Linked DNA regions of Beijerinckia sp. 28-YEA-48. The protein of the gene in region 3 interacts with the protein of the main gene of each other region in a pairwise test. Links are inferred from orthologs where the notes say so. Each region holds a gene or a part of one and is shown on either strand. Other genes may lie near its edges.

Evidence for each region.
Region 1: the proteins of BLW50_RS17810 (region 3) and dnaE interact in binary tests that used the Escherichia coli proteins (3 or more experiments, as listed by UniProt). The link is inferred for Beijerinckia sp. 28-YEA-48 from one-to-one orthologs.
Region 2: the proteins of BLW50_RS17810 (region 3) and dnaQ interact in binary tests that used the Escherichia coli proteins (3 or more experiments, as listed by UniProt). The link is inferred for Beijerinckia sp. 28-YEA-48 from one-to-one orthologs.

Annotation. Positions count from the first base shown.
Region 1 is NZ_FNSI01000001.1:2,279,904-2,286,740, forward strand. Bases 1,748-5,821 are described here. They hold dnaE (DNA polymerase III subunit alpha), read right to left. Parts: upstream 5,422-5,821; coding sequence 1,948-5,421; downstream 1,748-1,947. Other genes in these bases: BLW50_RS10785 (protein-L-isoaspartate O-methyltransferase family protein), read left to right, coding at 1,748-1,925; BLW50_RS10795 (ABC transporter ATP-binding protein), read right to left, coding at 5,819-5,821. Outside these bases: BLW50_RS10780 (amidohydrolase family protein), read left to right, coding at 1-1,011; more of BLW50_RS10785, read left to right, coding at 1,095-1,747; more of BLW50_RS10795, read right to left, coding at 5,822-6,505; BLW50_RS10800 (lipoprotein-releasing ABC transporter permease subunit), read right to left, coding at 6,510-6,837. UniProt on the Escherichia coli protein: DNA polymerase III is a complex, multichain enzyme responsible for most of the replicative synthesis in bacteria. This DNA polymerase also exhibits 3' to 5' exonuclease activity. The alpha chain is the DNA polymerase catalytic subunit.
Region 2 is NZ_FNSI01000001.1:4,512,270-4,518,022, reverse strand. What follows is about bases 1,655-4,644. They hold dnaQ (DNA polymerase III subunit epsilon), read left to right. Parts: upstream 1,655-2,801; coding sequence 2,802-3,488; downstream 3,489-4,644. Other genes in these bases: BLW50_RS21195 (FxsA family protein), read right to left, coding at 4,157-4,597; secB (protein-export chaperone SecB), read right to left, coding at 3,555-4,043; coaE (dephospho-CoA kinase), read left to right, coding at 2,165-2,749; BLW50_RS21215 (Maf family protein), read left to right, coding at 1,655-2,153. In the rest of the region: hemE (uroporphyrinogen decarboxylase), read right to left, coding at 1-242; BLW50_RS21220 (pyruvate, water dikinase regulatory protein), read left to right, coding at 692-1,525; more of BLW50_RS21215, read left to right, coding at 1,533-1,654; BLW50_RS21190 (Tim44/TimA family putative adaptor protein), read left to right, coding at 4,754-5,482; BLW50_RS21185 (murein transglycosylase A), read left to right, coding at 5,580-5,753. UniProt on the Escherichia coli protein: DNA polymerase III is a complex, multichain enzyme responsible for most of the replicative synthesis in bacteria. The epsilon subunit contain the editing function and is a proofreading 3'-5' exonuclease.
Region 3 is NZ_FNSI01000001.1:3,786,600-3,792,243, forward strand. What follows is about bases 1,521-4,401. They hold BLW50_RS17810 (DNA polymerase III subunit gamma/tau), read right to left. Parts: upstream 3,970-4,401; coding sequence 2,071-3,969; downstream 1,521-2,070. Other genes in these bases: recR (recombination mediator RecR), read right to left, coding at 1,521-1,734; BLW50_RS17805 (YbaB/EbfC family nucleoid-associated protein), read right to left, coding at 1,737-2,060. In the rest of the region: BLW50_RS17795 (metal-dependent hydrolase family protein), read left to right, coding at 1-1,070; more of recR, read right to left, coding at 1,129-1,520; nudC (NAD(+) diphosphatase), read left to right, coding at 4,449-5,450; BLW50_RS17825 (glycosyltransferase family 4 protein), read left to right, coding at 5,553-5,644. UniProt on the Escherichia coli protein: Part of the beta sliding clamp loading complex, which hydrolyzes ATP to load the beta clamp onto primed DNA to form the DNA replication pre-initiation complex.

The DNA.
Region 1 (6,837 bases), 1.5 Mb from region 3 along the record:
AATGGCGTCACCACCGTGCACAATTGGGCGCATAACGTGCGCTCCCCGGCCCATGCCGATGCTGAACTGCGCGCCCACAAGGACTCGTTGCTGCGCGCCCGCTACGCCTATGGCCATATCGACATGCTGGCGCGCGACAAGCCGCTCGATTTCACCGATATCGACCGTGTCCAGAAAGACTATTTCTCCTCCGGGACCGCGTTCGACGGGCTGGTGCATTTCGGCGTCAATCTGCGCGCCATCGGCCAGGCGACGGAAGCCACCTTCCACGAAGACGTCGGCCGCGCGATGCAACGGAAGCTGAAGATCGCTGTCCATGCGGGCCAGGCGCCGCCCAATAATTTCGATGCCGTCGACTATGAGAAGCGCGGCTATCTGGGACCGAACTTCCTCGTCTGCCACTATCTGCCGGGCTCGGACGAGGATTATGCCGCCATGGTGCGCGCCGGCTCTCCCCTCAGCTTCGCCACCCATTCCGAACATCGTCTTGGCCTGGCCGGCGATGCCCGTGAAGCCTTCATGCGCATGCGCAAGGCCGGCCTGTCGATCTCGCTGTCATGCGACGCCAGTTCGATCACCCCGCCGAACATGCTGGAGATCATGCGTTTCACTTGGAACATGGCGATCCCCTGGCGCGGCACGAAGTCGGAGAAAGACAGCTTCCTCGGTTTCAAGGAAGTCATCGAAATGGGCACAATCAACGGCGCCAAGGCGCTTGGCCTCGGCAAGGTCACGGGATCGCTGACGCCGGGCAAGCGCGCCGACATCATTCTGATCAACACCAATGACGTGAACACCGCGCCCTTAGCCAATATCGAGGCAACCGTCGTGATGTCGGCGACGCCAGCCAATGTCGACACGGTCATCGTCGACGGTAAGATCGTCAAGCGCGGCGGCAAGCTTGTCGCCTATGACGTGCCGCGCATCGTGCGGGCGGCCAAGGAATCGTCCCTGCGCATTCGTAAAAGCGCCGGCGGGCGGCTGACGCCACCGGCCTGCTGTGGCGGCTAGCAGTCCTTGTGAGCAGCAGGCGTTTTACAGCCGCCTGCTTTTTTGCTTTGCTCGACGGAGCCGGCGATCATGGGAGTTCCCGTATGGTCAGCACCGTCGCTTTGCGAAGATATTATGCCAGCCTTGTCACGGCAGGGCTCGACGGCCGTCTGACCGAAGCCTTTGCAAAGGTTCCGCGCGAACGCTTCGTCGGCCCTGGACCATGGTACGTTTCCACTGGCACGGGTTACGTCAAGACGCCTTCCGATGACTTATGCTTCCTTTATACCAATGCCGTGCTGGCCCTGCGCGCCGATCGCACCATAAACAACGGTGAACCACGCCTGCATGGTCGCTGCCTAGCGGCCCTGGAGGTCGTAGCTGGGGAACGTATTGCTCATATCGGCGCTGGAACTGGGTACTATACCGCCATCCTCGCCGAGCTCACAGGACCGACGGGATCGGTCGCGGCCTTTGAAATCGATCCTGAACTTGCAAACCGAGCGGCCATCAATCTGGCCGGCTTTCCTCATGTCACGATATATGCCCAATCGGGCACAGAACCCTTGAGCGCGAAATTCGACGTCATCTATGTCAACGCCGGCGCGACGCGGCCGTTGGATGCGTGGCTCGACGCGCTAGATGTCGGCGGGCGGCTTCTCTTTCCCCTCACGCCCGACAGACCGATCAACGGCATGATGCTCCTCGTAACGCGTCGCGCCGACAACACTTTCGACGCGCGCTTCGCGGTCGGGCCCGTCGTCTTCATCGACTGTGAAGGTGCCCGCACGGACTGGGAAGCCGAGCAACTCCATCATGCCTTCGTGCGGGGCAATGCACATCAAGTCCGTTCGCTTCAACGCGGAAGCATGCCTGGTGACACAAGCTGGTGCGCGGGCGACGGTTGGTGGCTATCCACCCGCGCCAACATTTAAAGCCTGTGCGGCAGGAATATTTCTAAATATGCTCGACCGCGACAATGCCGGGGATGGCCTTGATGGCCCCGGCGATCTGCGGCGAGACGTGAAAGCGGCCCGGCAATTTGACTTCCACCTCACTGCGGTCGCGTTCCAGCATCAGCACGAAGGAGACTTCGCCCTCGCCCTTCGTGCCGAGGCGCTGCGCCACGGAGGCGAGCGGTGAATCATCGCGCATGAAGATGCGTAGGCCCTTCTGCACCTTGCTGGCCGCCCGATCGAGCGCCTCGACCGTGGCGATGCGGGCGCGCACATCCTCGCCTTCGAGCGAGGCTTGCACGGCCACCATCACCACCGAGCCTTTTTCCAGCAGGTCGCGATATTGATTGAGCCCTTCCTGGAACAGGATCGCCTCATATTGCCCTGAGGGATCGGACAGGGTGACGATGCCCATTTTCGATCCGGACTTGGTGCGCCGCTCCTGGCGATCGAGAACGGTGGCGGCGAGGCGACCGGCCGAGGCGCCACGCTTCACCGAGCGGGCGAAGTCGACCCAGCGCTGCACTTGCAGGCGCCCCAGCACCTGCTGGTAATCGTCGAGCGGATGGCCCGACAGGAAGAAGCCGATGGCATCGAATTCGCGCCGCAGCCGCTCCGACGGCGACCAGGGCTGCGCCTTCGGCACGATGAATGACGCAGCGCTATCGCCAAACAGCGCCGACTGGCCGGCCAGCGCCTCGGCCTGGGTGCGGTTGGCCTGGGCTAGAACGGTGTCGATCGCCGCGATGGCGCGCGCCCGCTCCTTTTCGAACACGTCGAAGGCGCCGGCAGCGGCCAGGTTTTCCAGAACCTTGCGGTTGATGGCGCGCGGATCGATGCGATTGGCGAAATCGCCGAAGTCGCGGAACGGCTTGTCGCCGCGCGCGGTCACGATCGCCTGCGCCTGGCCCTCGCCGACACCCTTCACGGCCGAGAGCGCGTAGCGGATGTGCAATTCGCCATTTGCATCGCGGCGCACGGCGAAATCGGATTCCGATTCATTGATGGAAGGCGGCTCGACCTTGATGCCGAGGCGCTGCGCCTCGTTGCGGAATTCCGCCAGCTTGTCGGTGTTGGCCTTATCGAGCGTCATCGACGCCGCCAGGAACTCGACCGGGTGGTTGGCCTTGAACCAGCCTGTCTGATAGGCGATCAGCGCATAGGCGGCGGCATGGCTCTTGTTGAAGCCGTAGTCGGCGAACTTGGCCAAGAGATCGAAAATCTCGTTGGCCTTCACCTTCGAAATCTCGCGCTCGACCGCACCGCGGACGAAACGATCGCGCTGCGCGTCCATTTCGGCCTTGATCTTCTTACCCATGGCGCGACGCAGCATATCAGCTTCGCCGAGCGAATAGCCCGACAGGAGCTGGGCGATCTGCATCACCTGTTCCTGATAGATGATGACGCCGAACGTCTCCTTCAGGATCGGCTCGATCTTGGGATGGATATAGTCCGCTTCCTGCTCGCCCAACTTCACGGCGCAATAGGTCGGGATGTTCGCCATCGGACCTGGGCGATACAGCGCGACAAGCGCGATGATGTCTTCCAGCCGGTCGGCGTGCATTTCCGTCAACGCCTTGCGCATGCCGGCGCTTTCCACCTGGAACACGCCGACCGTCTCGCCCCGGCCCAGCATCTCGTAGGTTTTCTTGTCGTCGAGCGGCAGCTTGTCGATCTCGATCTCGACATCGCGCTGGCGCAAAAGCTCGACGGTGATCGCCAAGGTCGTCAGCGTCTTCAGGCCGAGAAAGTCGAATTTGACGAGCCCCGCCGGCTCGACCCATTTCATGTTGAACTGGGTGGCGGGCATGTCCGACTTCGGATCGCGATAGAGCGGCACCAGCTCGACCAGCGGCCGGTCGCCGATGACGATACCGGCGGCGTGGGTCGAGGCGTTGGAATAAAGCCCTTCGAGCTTGCGGGCGATGTCGAGCATGGTGGCGACACGCTCGTCCTCCTTCATCGCCTCCTGCAGGCGCGGCTCGGATTCGATCGCCTGTTTCAGGCTGACAGGCGCGGCCGGATTTTGCGGCACCAGTTTGGCCAGTTTATCGACTTGCCCCAGCGGCATTTCGAGCACACGGCCAACGTTGCGCATGACGCCGCGCGCCAGGAACGAGCCGAAGGTAATGATCTGCGCCACGCGATCGACGCCATAGCGCTGGCGCACATAGCGGATCACCTCGTCGCGGCGATACTGGCAGAAGTCGATGTCGAAGTCCGGCATCGAGACGCGTTCTGGATTGAGGAAGCGCTCGAACAGCAGGCCGAACCGCATCGGATCGAGATCGGTGATGGTCAGCGACCAGGCGACCAGGGAGCCTGCGCCCGAACCACGGCCGGGACCGACCGGAATACCCTGCGCCTTCGCCCATTTGATGAAGTCGGCCACGATGAGGAAGTAGCCGGGAAACTTCATCTTGATGATGACGCTGAGCTCGAACTCGAGCCGTTCCTGATAGTCGCTCTCGCCAAAGCCATCGGCCATGCCGTGCACGGCGAGCCGGCGCGCCAAGCCTTCACGCGCCTGGCGTTGCAATTCCTCGACCTCGTCGCGCTGTTCGCCGGTCTCGGTGGTGAAGCGCGGCAGAATGGGCCCGCGTGTCGTCGGCCGATAGTTACAGCGGAGCGCAATCTCGACCGAATGAGCCAGCGCTTCGGGCACATCCGCGAACACGCCGCGCATTTCGGCGCGCGTTTTGAAGCGATGATCGGCGGTGAGTTGGCGCCGGCCCGTCTGGCCTGTGGTCGTGCCGTCGGCGATGCACAGCAACGCGTCATGGGCCTCGTGATCAGACAGCGCGGCGAAATAAGGTTCGTTGGTCGCGATGAGCGGCAGCGAGCGCCGATAGGCGAAATCAAGCAGCACCGGCTCGATCCGCTTCTCCAGCGGTGTGCCGTGGCGCTGCAATTCAACATAAAACCGGCCGGCGAAAATCCGCTCCAGTTCGGCCAAGCGCTGGCCGGCGTGTTCAGCACGACCATCGCCGATGAGACTGTCGATGGCGCCGGTGGGGCCGCCACTCAACGCGATCAGGCCCTGGGCCTGGGCCGCGAGCTTTTCGATCTGCACATGCGGCAGATCGCCAGCGGAGGGATCGATCCAAGCCGCCGAGACGATGCGCATCAGATTGGCATAGCCCTCGGCATCCTGGGCGAGCACGACGACGGCGCCACGGCCTGCGCGGGGATCGTCAGCACGACTCCCGAGGTTGCGACCATCGCCGAAATCGACGGTGAGATGACAGCCGATGATCGGCTGGATGCCTTCCTTGTAGAGTTTCTCGGAAAACTCGAGCGCCCCGAACAGATTGTTCGTATCGGTGATCGCCAGCGCCGGCATGGAATCGGCCTTGGCGAAATCGATCAATTTCGGGATCGTCAGCGCGCCTTCGCGCAAGGAAAAAGAGGTGTGCACGTGCAGGTGCACAAAACCCACTTTATCGACGATCCGCTGCATGTTCTCAGGCTGCATATTCGACGGCAATCCAGATATTTCGCGACTCACATCCCCCTTCTGGGAGACCGCGCGCATGATCAAGGAAGCCCGCGGCCGCGTCGAGCAGGAAGGGGACGTCCCTCCCGCCATCAACAGCGGCGTTTGCACTCACACGAGCGGCGCCCCGGCGCGGGTCAGAAGCAGGATCAAGGCGACGAAGGCGCCGAGGGCTGCAAGCTCGAATGTGTCGTTCAGAAAGGTGCGCATGACAATGTCCTTTTCCCGTTTCGATCACTGTAAGTTCATTATTTGTTCTCATTCTTGTAAATGCAACCCGTGAAATACGCCGGGACTGTTTCAGGGAAATTTATGGTTAATCAATACTTAAGCCGGCTGCTGGCTGAAACCGGCTGCGAGGCGCGGCCAGACAGGCCTATTCCAGCTCGACGAGCAGCCCGTCACGCAAGGTGACGCGACGGTCCATGCGGCTCGCCAGTTCCATATTGTGGGTGGCGACCAGGGCCGCGAGACCCGACGCGCGAACGATCTCGGTGAGAGCACCGAACACCAGATCGGCGGTGCGCGGATCGAGATTGCCGGTGGGTTCGTCGGCAAGCAGGATACGCGGCGTATTGGCGACGGCGCGCGCGATGGCAACGCGCTGCTGCTCACCGCCCGACAATGTTCCTGGCCGATGCTCCAGACGCTTACCAAGACCGAGGAAGGTGAGAATCTCAGTGGCGCGGCTGCGCGCTTCGGCCCGATCAAGACCGCGGATCATCTGCGGCAGCATGACGTTCTCAAGCGCCGAGAACTCCGGCAGCAGATGATGGAACTGATAGACGAAGCCAATCTCGACCCGGCGCAACGCCGTGCGCTCGGCATCGCCCATATGGGCTGTCGGCAGACCACCGACATAGATCTCGCCGGCATCGGGATGTTCGAGCAGACCCGCCAGATGCAACAGCGTCGATTTGCCGGCGCCCGACGGCGCGATCAGCGCCACCGACTGGCCGGGCCAGAGACCCAGATCCGCGCCACGCAGAATATCCAGGGTTCCCTCCCCCTGGACGTAGCGGCGTTCAACCTTGTGTAATTGCAGGGCGGGCGCAACGGTCACGGCATCACTCGTAGCGCAGCGCTTCAACAGGGTCCGTCTTGGCAGCGCTCCAAGACGGCAGGATCGTCGCCAGCAAAGACAGGCTGAGCGACAAGGTGACGATGGTGATCACGTCCGACGGCACGACGACCGAGGGCAGACGGCTTAAGAAATAATAGGTCGGGTCGAACAGGTTGAGGTTGAACACAGCGTTCAGTCCTGTGCGGATCGACTCGAGATTATGCGCCACCAAAAGGCCAAGCAGGAAACCGGCCAATGTGCCGACAATGCCGATGGCCGAGCCGGTGATGAAGAATATCCTCAGAATGGCCCCGCGCGTGGCGCCCATGGTG
Region 2 (5,753 bases), 730 kb from region 3 along the record:
GCATCAGGGATGACCAGAATGTCGCTGAAGATGATAGCGGCGTCGAACCCAAAGCGCCGGATGGGCTGAAGGGTTGCCTCGATCGCCAGTTCGCTGTTGTAGCAGAACTCGAGGAACGACTTCGTCTTCGCCCGGATCTCCAGATATTCGGGAAGATACCGTCCCGCTTGCCGCATCATCCAGATCGGTGGCTGTGCGAAAGCCTGTCCGTCGAGAACCGAAAGAAAAACTGGTTTCGATATTGGCTTGGTCCTTGTTTTGGATTCCCCGGAAAGCTGGGTCACGCGATCTCACTTAAAGAAATATTATAGATTTTAAGAGTCTGCTTATTAGATTCCTAGGCAGGGGATAAGACTCATAAATTCTTAACCATCTTTCATCCCCGTTCTCTTCCACAGCCGTGTAGAGAGGGATCGGGTTCAACCATGCCCTGTGGGCAGGAAAGTTTCCGTTAAGATTTCATTAAGATGCGTTAAATGCCCCTTGTGGATGAGAGACGCCTTAGCTTTGTGTTAACAATTAAGGCGGCGAGACCTGCCCCCTTTATCCCCAGCCCCGCGAATGACCTAGAACCCGGTGGCTTATCCCCGCAGACCTGCTGATAAGTCCGCGGCAACCAATTCCCGGCTAGTTTTCCACACTGACTCACAGCATTCAGCACAGCGTCTAAGAACGTCATCGAGAGGCCCGCGTGAACCGCAATTATTTCCATCTGCATCTCGTGTCGGACGCGACGGGCGAGACTCTCATTGCCGTCAGCCGCGCCGTCACCGCGCAGTTCCAGGGCATCTCGGCGATCGAACATGTCTATCCCTTGATCCGCAATCGCGCGCAGCTCGATCGCGCTATGTCCGAATTGTCGGTCTCGCCGGGTATCGTTCTTTATACGTTGGTCGATGCGGAACTATCGGCGGAAGTGGAACGGGTTTGTGCGGAGACTGGCAGCCCTGCGTTGAACGTGCTGCAGCCGGTGTTGAATCTGTTTCAATCTTATCTTGGTACCGCGTCGACATCGCGCCCCGGCGCCCAGCACATGCTGAATGCAGAATATTTCAAACGCATCGATGCGCTGAACTTCACCATGATGCATGACGATGGCCAGTTGCCGGAAAATCTTGAAGACGCCGATGTCATCCTGCTCGGCGTCAGCCGCACATCGAAAACGCCAACCAGCATCTATCTCGCCAATCGCGGCATCAAGACCGCCAATATTCCATTGGTTCCCCATGTGCCACCGCCCCATGCGCTGACGGAAGTTCGCAATCCTCTCATCGTCGGTCTTCTCGCCTCGCCGGAGCGTATCGTTCAAATTCGCCAGAACCGCTTGCTGACGCTCAATGCCGATCAGGAAACGCCCTATGTCGATCGCATGGCGGTGGCTGAGGAAATCACCAACAGCCGTCGGTTGTTTCAGCAGAACGGCTGGCCGACCATCGATGTCACCCGTCGCTCGATCGAGGAGACCGCTGCTGCGATCATCGATCTCTATCGCGAGCACCGCCTGAAATTCATTGCCGAGTCATAACAGCAAGATGGCTTCCTCCCTGTGGCAAGCGGAACAGCCATTGGTGCTGGCTTCAGGCAGTGCCTCACGCGGTAAAATCCTGCGCGAGGCCATGCTGCCATTCGAGGTGGCTTTGCCGCAGGTTGATGAGCGGGCCCTGGAGGCCGCGATCGACACCGGTACCAATCGTCCCTCGCGTATAGCCGCCGCGCTGGCGCGCGAAAAGGCCTGTGACGTATCGCGCCGCTTGCCGGGACGTCTGGTGCTGGGTGGCGATCAGCTTCTCGCCGTCGGTGATGACATTGTTCATAAAGCCGCCGATTTAGCCGGAGCGCGGGCGACCCTGCGGGGTCTTGCGGGCGGGACCCACCGTCTGCATTGCGCTGCTTGTTTCGTGCGTGACGAGAAAGTGGTGTTCGAAACCCTGTCGATCGCCGACATGACCATGCACACTCTCTCAGAGGCGTTCATCGACCGCTATCTCAAGGATGTCGGTGCGGAGGTTCTGGGCTCGGTCGGCTGCTATCACATCGAAGGCGCCGGCGTTCATCTGTTCGCTGCGATCGCCGGCGATCACTGGACGATTCGCGGCCTGCCGCTCATGCCTTTGCTCGCCTTCCTGCGGGAAAGTGGTTATCTGTGCCGATGAAGGGACGCCAGATGATCGTCATCGGACTGACTGGCTCGATCGGCATGGGAAAATCCACGACCGCGCAGATGTTTCGCGATCGCGGCGTTCCTGTGCATGATTCCGACAGCGCCGTGCATGAACTCTATCAGGGTACGGCCGCGCCGCTGATCGAGGCGGCGTTTCCCGGCACCGTCGTCGACGGCATTGTCGATCGGCAAAAGCTCGGTGCCGCCGTGCTCAACCGGCCTGAAGCGATGAAGCAACTCGAAGCCCTTATCCATCCGCTGGTCGGCGCCCATCGCGATGCTTTCCTCGCCCGCTGCCGCGCCCAGCGCACACCCGTCGTCGTCCTGGATATTCCGCTTCTGATCGAAATCGGTGGTGAGCGCAGCGTCGATATGGTCGTCGTCGTCAGCGCCAGTGCGGAGGTCCAGAAGGCGCGCGTCCTGGCGCGGCCAGGCATGAGCGACGAAAAATTCAGTGCAATTCTCGCCCGGCAGACTCCTGACGCAATCAAGCGCGCCAAAGCTCATTATATTGTCGATACCGGCCATGGATTCGCCCATGCGGCGCGGCAGGTCGATGATCTGCTGTCTGCGATCGCAGGACGCTGAATTATTGCCGTTGAACTATATATTGAGTGTTTGAAGAGGATAACGAGTGTCGCTGCGCGAAATCGTTCTCGATACGGAAACCACGGGCCTTGATCCCAACAGCGGCGACCGACTGGTCGAAATCGGCTGCGTCGAACTGATCAATCTCATTCCAAGCGGACAGACGTTTCACGTCTATCTCGATCCCGAACGCGACATGCCGGAGGAAGCCTTTCGCATTCACGGCCTGTCGGCCGAATTTCTGAAGGGCAAACCGAAATTCGCTGATGTCGCCGACCAGTTTATTGAGTTCATCGCCGGCGATCAGCTGATCATTCACAACGCCGAATTCGATATCAAATTTCTCAATGCTGAGCTGGGGCGCACGCAGCGCACGCTGCTCAAGATGGACCGGGTGACGAACACCCTCGCCTTAGCGCGGCGCAAACATCCAGGCGCCTCGAATTCTCTCGACGCGCTCTGCTCCCGTTATCGCATCGACAATTCACGCCGCACCAAACATGGCGCCTTGCTCGATTCGGAAATTCTCGCCGAGGTCTATGCGGAGCTCTTGGGTGGCCGTCAGTCGCATTTCGTGCTGGCCGAATCCCAGTCCACCGCCGTCGATCAAGTGGTGGGCGATTTCTTGAAAAAGCGCGAAACCGCGTTGGCGCCAACCGTCAGCGTCGAAGAGCTTGCCGCACACAGCAAGCTGCTCGAGAAGCTCGGCGAAAAGGCGATCTGGCAACGCTATTTCTAAACAATAAAAAAGCTGGCTCTGACCGTGTCAGAACCAGCTTCGATGATTTGGAATGACGGACCGTGGTTACGCGGTCGCGCCAGCTGCCTGCAGCTGTTCCATGCGCTGCCGATAGAGGGCAACGAAATCGATCGGATCGAGCAGCAGCGGCGGGAAGCCACCATTGCGCACCGCGTCGGCGACGATCTGCCGGGCGAAGGGGAACAGCAGCCGCGGGCATTCGATCCACACGACCGGATGGATTTCGTTCTCGGGAATGTGCTGCAGCTTGAACACGCCACCATAGGTGAGTTCAAACTTGAACAGGACATTGGCGCCTTCGCCGGCCGAGCCTTCGAGCATCAGATTGACGTCGAAATCGGTCTCGTTGATCTGGTTGGCGTTGACATTGACCTGGATGGAAATGTTCGGCGGCTCGCCCTGCGGGGCCAGCGAACGCGGCGCGTTCGGGTTTTCGAACGACAAATCCTTCGTGTATTGGACCAGCACGTTGAGCTGCGGCAAAGCGCCGCCGTTTGCTCCGTTCGCCGCGCCGTTCGACCCATTCTCCGCCATTGCTAAACCCTTGTCCGGTCGTGTCGTCGGACAGCCAATGGGCTGCCTTCAATTATCGCGACGCCGCCTAGCATGATTGCCGGGCCGGGACAAATGCGATCCCGCAAAAGCCATCAGGGCTGGCTGTTGCGGTTCGACGACCATTCCTCCGGCCGCAGGTCGGTGATCCCGTCATTGGCTTCGCGGATCGGCGAAGAGACCGGGCTGAAACGCGCCGGCAGCAGTTTCAGGCCCCAGCTGGCGCCGATCAGCAGCAGGCCGATGAAATCGGTGAGGAAACCCGGCAGAATCAGCAAGATTGCGCCGGCGATCAGCAAGCCGCCCGAAAACAGGCCGTTGAAAGAGAGCTGGACGATCCGCCCGCCCGCGCCGGCGAACACCTCGCCCATATTCCTGCCAAGCTTAGCCAGGACCAAAAATCCGAGCATCAGCGAGCCAAAACCGATGCCAAGAGCGGCGCCAAAGCCCCATGCGTCGATTACGACCACATAAGTCGCAATTTCTGCAAGAAACAGCAAAATAAAGGACAGAGTTCCTAGCGAAAATCCGCGCATGCTGCTTTGTTCGCATCCTTCATCTGGTTAGAAAGCCATTTGACGCCAATATAGGGTGGGCGCGGCGAAATTTTATGGTTGCGCAACACAAGACCCGGCAAGATAACGAGCCAGGGCCTGTGGTCAAAGGCGTAAGAGACTAGGAAACAGGTCGGTATGCAGGACTCGTTTGATGTAACAACCATTGTTTTCGCGCTTCTGGCCATTTTCGTGGTCTGGAAGCTGCGATCCGTGCTTGGGACGCGACCGGGTCCGGAAAAGCCCCGGCCCGAGCGGTCGCCAGCGCCCAATGGCGCGGCCCCCGGCCGTAATGGCAATGATGGCGTCGTCGTGCGCCTGCCGGGAGCGGCTAATGATGCCGGCGCGCCGACAACGGCCGCGGTGGCCGAATCCCGCGATCGCTGGACCGATGTGGCCGAGCCTGGCTCCAAGGTTTGGCTTGGCCTTGACCAGATCGTCGCTGTCGACCCGAGTTTCGACGGCAAGGGTTTCATCACCGGCGCCAAGTCCGCCTATGAAATGATCATCACGGCCTTTGCCTCGGGCGACCGCCAGGCCCTGCGTGGACTGCTCGCCAAAGAGGTGTTCGACAGCTTCGCCCAGGCAATCACCGATCGCGAAGCGCGTGGCGAAAAGGTCGAGACCACCTTTGTGTCCATCGACAAGGCGCAGATGACCGATGCGATCCTGCGCGGCAAGGTGGCGCAGATCACCATGCGCTTCGTCAGCAAGCTCATCACTGCGACTCGCGACCGGAACGGCACTGTCATCGATGGCGATGCGGAACATGTGTCCGATCTTGTCGACGTCTGGACCTTCGAGCGCGATACCAGCGCGCGCGATCCAAACTGGCGCCTGGTGATTGTCGCCGACGGCGATCGTTGAGGCGTCGGCCGAGAGCCGGCCGGATAAAACCGGCCGGAGCGGAACCGATCATAGATCGGTAGGGTTAGGCGTTGTATTTTCTGTCATGGTGATCGCCATGGCCCCTGTCTCCTCTCTCTCCGCTGAAAGCTTCCCGCCGCCCGAACTGGCGGCGCGCGCCCGCTTGCAAGAGATTTCCTTCGAGCGCCTGCCAGGTTTTGCCGGCGATGATCACCTTGCTGCCTGGACGACGCTGCGCAAATCCTGCGAACGTCTCAATGAGGCCGCTCCG
Region 3 (5,644 bases):
ATTCGATGATGGCCCCTGTTCCGATGATGGATTTATTGACCGCCGATGTCGGTTACATCACCTTGGTCGCATCGGAAGAAGCGCGTAAAACCTTGTTGCGTGGCTTCACCAGCATCCGTGATTTGGCAGGCCCATCTTTCAGCCTCAAACGTGCCATCGATAGCGGCTTAACATTTGGCCCTCGTATATGGCCGTCTGGCGCGATGATTTCGCAGACAAGCGGCCACGGCGATTTCCGCTTTCCTTACGAAGTACCGGCGCAGCCTAACGGTCCACTCAGCCGGGGCGAAGCGGTCGGCGGCGGCATGATCGCCGATGGCGTCGATGCCGTCTTGAAGCGGGTGCGCGAACAATTGATGCTCGGGGCCAGCCAGATCAAGCTCGCCGCCGGCGGCGGTGTTGCCTCAAATTTCGATCCGATCGACGTCAGCCAATACACGGAAGCCGAGTTCCGCGCAGCGGTCGACGCGGCCGAGAACTGGGGCACTTATGTCACGGTGCATGCCTATACGCCGCGCGCCATTCAGACTGCCATTCGCGGCGGCGTGCGCTGCATCGATCATGGCCAGCTCATGGACGAAGAGACGGCGAAGATCATGGCCGACAAGGGCATCTGGTTCTCTTCCCAGGCGTTCATCGAAAATGAATACGCCAATCCCTATCCGGAAGGCTCGGCCAATCGCGCCAAGCAGATGACCATGTTCGCGGGCACCGACACCGCTTATGGCCTCGCTAAGAAATATAAGCTCAAGACCGCCTGGGGTACCGATATTCTCTTCGAGCCGTCGATGACGAAGAATCAGGGCGCAATCCTGACGACGATGTCGCGCTGGTACTCCAACGACGAAGTCTTGCAGATGGCGACGAGCGGTAACGCCAATCTTCTGGCCATGTCGGGACCGCGTAACCCCTACCCCGGCAAGATCGGTGTCATCGAAGCCGGTGCTTATGCGGACATCCTGCTCGTCGATGGCGATCCGATCGCCGATATCAAGCTCCTCGCCGATCCCGAAAAGAACCTGAAGCTTATCATGAAAGATGGTCGGATCTACAAGAATACTCTGACCTAAACGCCGGCCTTATGAGGCCCCGCTTGCTATCCTGGCAGCGGGACCTTGAATCGCGCACTCAGAAACTCGTGCGCTGGCGGATGGCGGCCGAGAGCGTGCCTTCGTCGAGATAGTCGAGCTCGCCGCCGACGGGCACGCCATGGGCGAGGCGGGTCAGCTTGACGTTGGTGTGGGAGAGGACGTCAGTGATGTAATGAGCGGTCGTCTGGCCATCGACCGTGGCATTGACCGCCAGGATCACCTCGGTGACGCCGCCACCGGCGACGCGTTCGACCAGCATGCCGATGTTGAGATCTTCAGGCCCGATGCCATCGAGCGGCGACAGGGTGCCGCCGAGCACATGATAGCGTGAACGCACCGCGCCCGAGCGCTCCAACGCCCACAGATCGGAGACGGTCTCGACGACGACGATGGTTGTGGGGTCGCGACGCGGATCGGCGCAGATGGTGCACGGATCGATCGTGTCGACATTGCCGCAGGACGAACAGGTGCGCACGCGCTGATGGGCGACCTGCATGGCGTCCGCCAGCGGCCCAAGCAATTCCTCGCGCTTGCGGATCAGATGCAGCGCGGCGCGACGGGCCGAGCGCGGACCCAGGCCCGGCAGACGCGCCAGAAGCTGAATCAGACGTTCGATCTCCGGCCCGGCGACCCGCTCGGCCATGACTAGAACGGCAGTTTCATGCCGGGCGGCAGCGGCAGTCCGGCCGTCACCGATTTCATCTTCTCTTCCATGGTGCGCTCGGCTTTCTTGCGCGCATCCTCATGGGCGGCGAGGATCAGATCCTCGACGATTTCCTTCTCGTCGGCCTTGAGCAGGGACGCATCGACGGAAATGCCCTTCATGGCGCCCTTGGCGGTGAGGGTGACTTTCACCAACCCGCCGCCCGACTGTCCTTCAACCTCGATGCGCTCGAGCTCGGCCTGCATGTCTTGCATGCGGCTCTGCATCTCTTGCGCCTGTTTCATCAGTCCCATGATGTCTTTCATGGCTTATCCTTTAAAGATCATCTTCGGTGTAGCTGTCGTCAGTATAGCCGATTTCATCGTCGCTCGGCCCGGCAAGCAGCATCGGCTCGGGCGGCGGCAAGGCGTCCTCGGCCGATTTCACCCCGACGATTTCGGCGCCGGGAAAACGTTCGAGCACGCTGCGCACCAGGGGATCGGCGCGCACGCCAACCAGAAGATCCTGTTTGCGCGCGTCGCGCTGCTCAAGAATAGTTGGCGCGCCTTCGGCCGAAACCACCACCGCCATCCAGCGCTGGCCGGTCCAATCCTGCAGTTTGCGCGACAGGGTGGCGGCAAGCTGCGCCGAAGCGCCCGGCGCCAAAGCGAATTCGATCGAGCCTTGCTCGAAACGCACCAGGCGCACGTCGCGCTCGAGCGCCATTTTGAGCTGGATGTCGCGGTTGATCTGGGCCAGCGCCACCACGTCCTCGAAACGGGCGAGCTGCACGCGCGGTGCGGTGCTCGCCTGAACCTGAACGCGCGGCGCCGGCGACGATGTGGCCAACATCGGTCGTGCGCCGCCAGCGACGGCCACGGCGCCACCGCCGCCACCACCACCGTTACTGACCATGGCGCGAGATGGGGCCGGACCTTCATTGGGGCTGTCGGCCAGCCGGCGCAGCACATCCTCGGGGCTCGGCAGATCGGTCGCGTAAGCTAGGCGAACCAGAACCATGTCGGCGGCGGCCAGGGGGCGCGGCGACGACTTGAGATCCATGATCCCCTTGGAAATGATCTGCCAGGCGCGGGTGAGCACGCCGATGCTGAGCGTGTCGGCGAACTCGCGGCCACGGGTGCGCTCGTCCTGGCCGATCGAGGCGTCGAGCCGCGACTCCGGCGCCAGCTTCAGCCGGGTGACGAAATGGATGAATTCGGCCAGGTCGGTCAGCACCAGCGCCGGATCGGCGCCCTGGTCGTAGAGTTCCTTCAGGCCGTCGAGAGCGACGGCGATGTCGCCTTTCATCACCGCCTGGAACAGGTCGATGATGCGGCCGCGATCGCCGGTGCCGAGCATGGTGCGGATGCTCTGGGCGCTGATCGGCTCGCCGGCGGCGGCGTGCGCAATGGCCTGGTCGAGCAGCGACAGGGAATCGCGCACCGAGCCTTCGGCGGCGCGGGCGATGAGAGACAGCGCCCGTTCGTCGATATCGACCTTCTCGCTCGTGCAGAGCTTGCCGAGATGGCCGATCAGTACATCCGATTCGACGCGGCGCAGATCGAAGCGCTGACAACGCGAGCGCACTGTCACCGGCACTTTCTCGCTTTCCGTCGTCGCGAACAGAAACTTCACATGCTCCGGCGGCTCTTCGAGCGTCTTCAACAGCGCGTTGAAAGCCGACTTCGACAGCATGTGCACTTCGTCGATGATATAGACTTTGTAGCGCGCCATCACCGGGCGATAGCGGGCGCCCTCGATGATTTCGCGCACGTCGTCGACGCCAGTGTGCGAGGCGGCGTCCATCTCGATGACGTCGACATGGCGCGATTCGATGATCGCCTGGCAGTGGGCGCCGAGCTCCGGCATGTCGATTGACGGGCGGTCGATGGCCGGATGACCGTCCTTGGCGGGCAGTTCGTAGTTGAAGGCCCGCGCCAGGATACGCGCCGTCGTCGTCTTGCCGACACCGCGCACGCCGGTCAGCAGATAGGCCTGATGAATGCGGTTGAGTTTGAAGGCATTGGTCAGGGTGCGAACCATCGCCTCCTGGCCGATCAGATCGTCGAAGCTCGACGGCCGGTATTTGCGAGCCAGCACCCGATAGGCCCCCGTGGGGCCTGCGGCCGGCGCTGCACCAAGATCAAGGCCAAGCCCTGGGCCAAGATCAAGCCCGAGGCCCGGTTCGTCCGCCGTGGACGCTCCCGATGTCTGTTCGTCGCGCCCGTCGCTCATGAGCCTCGCTACCCGATCCCGCCGCCAGGCGGGCGGAACAGGCCTGTTTCGGAGCCCTGCTCCGCCGAAACGGCCGGATTATCCGGAATGTAATGTCATAGCGCTTTGCGGTTTGACATCATCAAACGCCACAAAGACGCGTCAAAACAATAACTAAAAGCAAAAATGCGCTTCTTCGAAACGCATTTTGCTTGAGTAGGAGGCTGGACAGAGACCCGCCCGATCTCGTTAGGGCTGCTTCCTTCCGGACCTGACCCGGTTGGCGAGTGGAACGTCCACCGCCAACCTCCCGGCCCTTATTTGGCAGGGCGAGCCCGGTTTCGCAAGCCGCCAGAACAAGGAATCCCAGGTTCCGTCTCGGCACCGCGCGCTTGGGTCACATCTGGCCAGTTTCTGGTCAAGCTTTGAGGCAAGTTTCGATTGCCGCCACCGGGGTGGCGGGTGAAACTGCCACGATAGAATCGCGAGCGCTTTTTCGTATGCAAAATCATATCTCCGCCGGGGAATTGTCCGCCGCCACCGGCTATGCCTTCAACCCCATCGACCGCCTGTCCGAACGCCGCGATGAACCGGGCCTTTTCGACAGCTTTTTCGACGATCCCACCAGCCGTTTTGTCGTCATCGGCCGTGACCGGCCGGTGCTGAAAAGCCAGGACGGCACGCTTGACCCGCTGCACACCCGGGCCGAGGCCCTGGCGATCGGCCCGGCGCGAGAAACCGTGCTGCTTGGTAAGGAAGGCGAGCGCGCCCTTTTCGCCCTAATGATCGACGACAGCGCCATCACGATCGAGGAAACGGTGAGCGCCAGCGGGCTCATCGACACCCGCCGGCAGATCATTCCCGGCCGGCCCGACCTGGTGGTGCGCGACCTGCGCTCCGTCGCCACCGAGGGCCTGCTGCCCACAGCCCAAGTCGGCTATCTCGGCCAGGCCAAGAGCGTCATGTATTGGCATGCCCACCATCGCTTCTGCAGCAATTGCGGCGCGCCCTCCCATGTGGTCGGCGCCGGCTGGCGGCGTGAATGCCCCACCTGCGGCGCGCAGCATTTTCCGCGCACCGATCCGGTGGTGATCATGCTGGCGGTGAGCGGTGACGACTGCCTGCTCGGCCGTTCCGGCCGCTTCGGCAAGGGCATGTATTCGGCGCTCGCCGGCTTTCTCGAGCCCGGCGAGACGATCGAGGATGCGGTGCGCCGGGAAATCCTGGAGGAATCGGGCATCCGAATCGGCCGCGTCGCCTATATCGCCTCGCAGCCCTGGCCCTTCCCCTCCTCGCTGATGATCGGCTGCGTGGCGCAGGCGCTCAATCGCGACATCGTCGTCGACCAGACCGAGCTGGAGGATTGCCGCTGGTTCACCCGACAGGATGTCGATTTGATGCTCCGGCGCAGCCACCCCGACGGCTTTGAAGCGCCCCACCCGATCGCCATCGCCCATCACCTGCTGCGCGCCTGGCACGAAGGCAAAACGCCGGCCGTCTAAGCAAAGCCGCGCAACGCCAGTCGCCCACTGTCACATAACCGCAGTGCGAATATGTTCTTGGGGCCGTAGTGATCCTCGGAAAGTCCGGGTGGAGAACTGCGGATGGCGCTCTCTTTCGTCGATGCCGGGCATCCGGCGGCGCGCAAACGTCGGCCTCGGCCGCAAATTCAGGCAGCCGATCGCACCGATCCGCT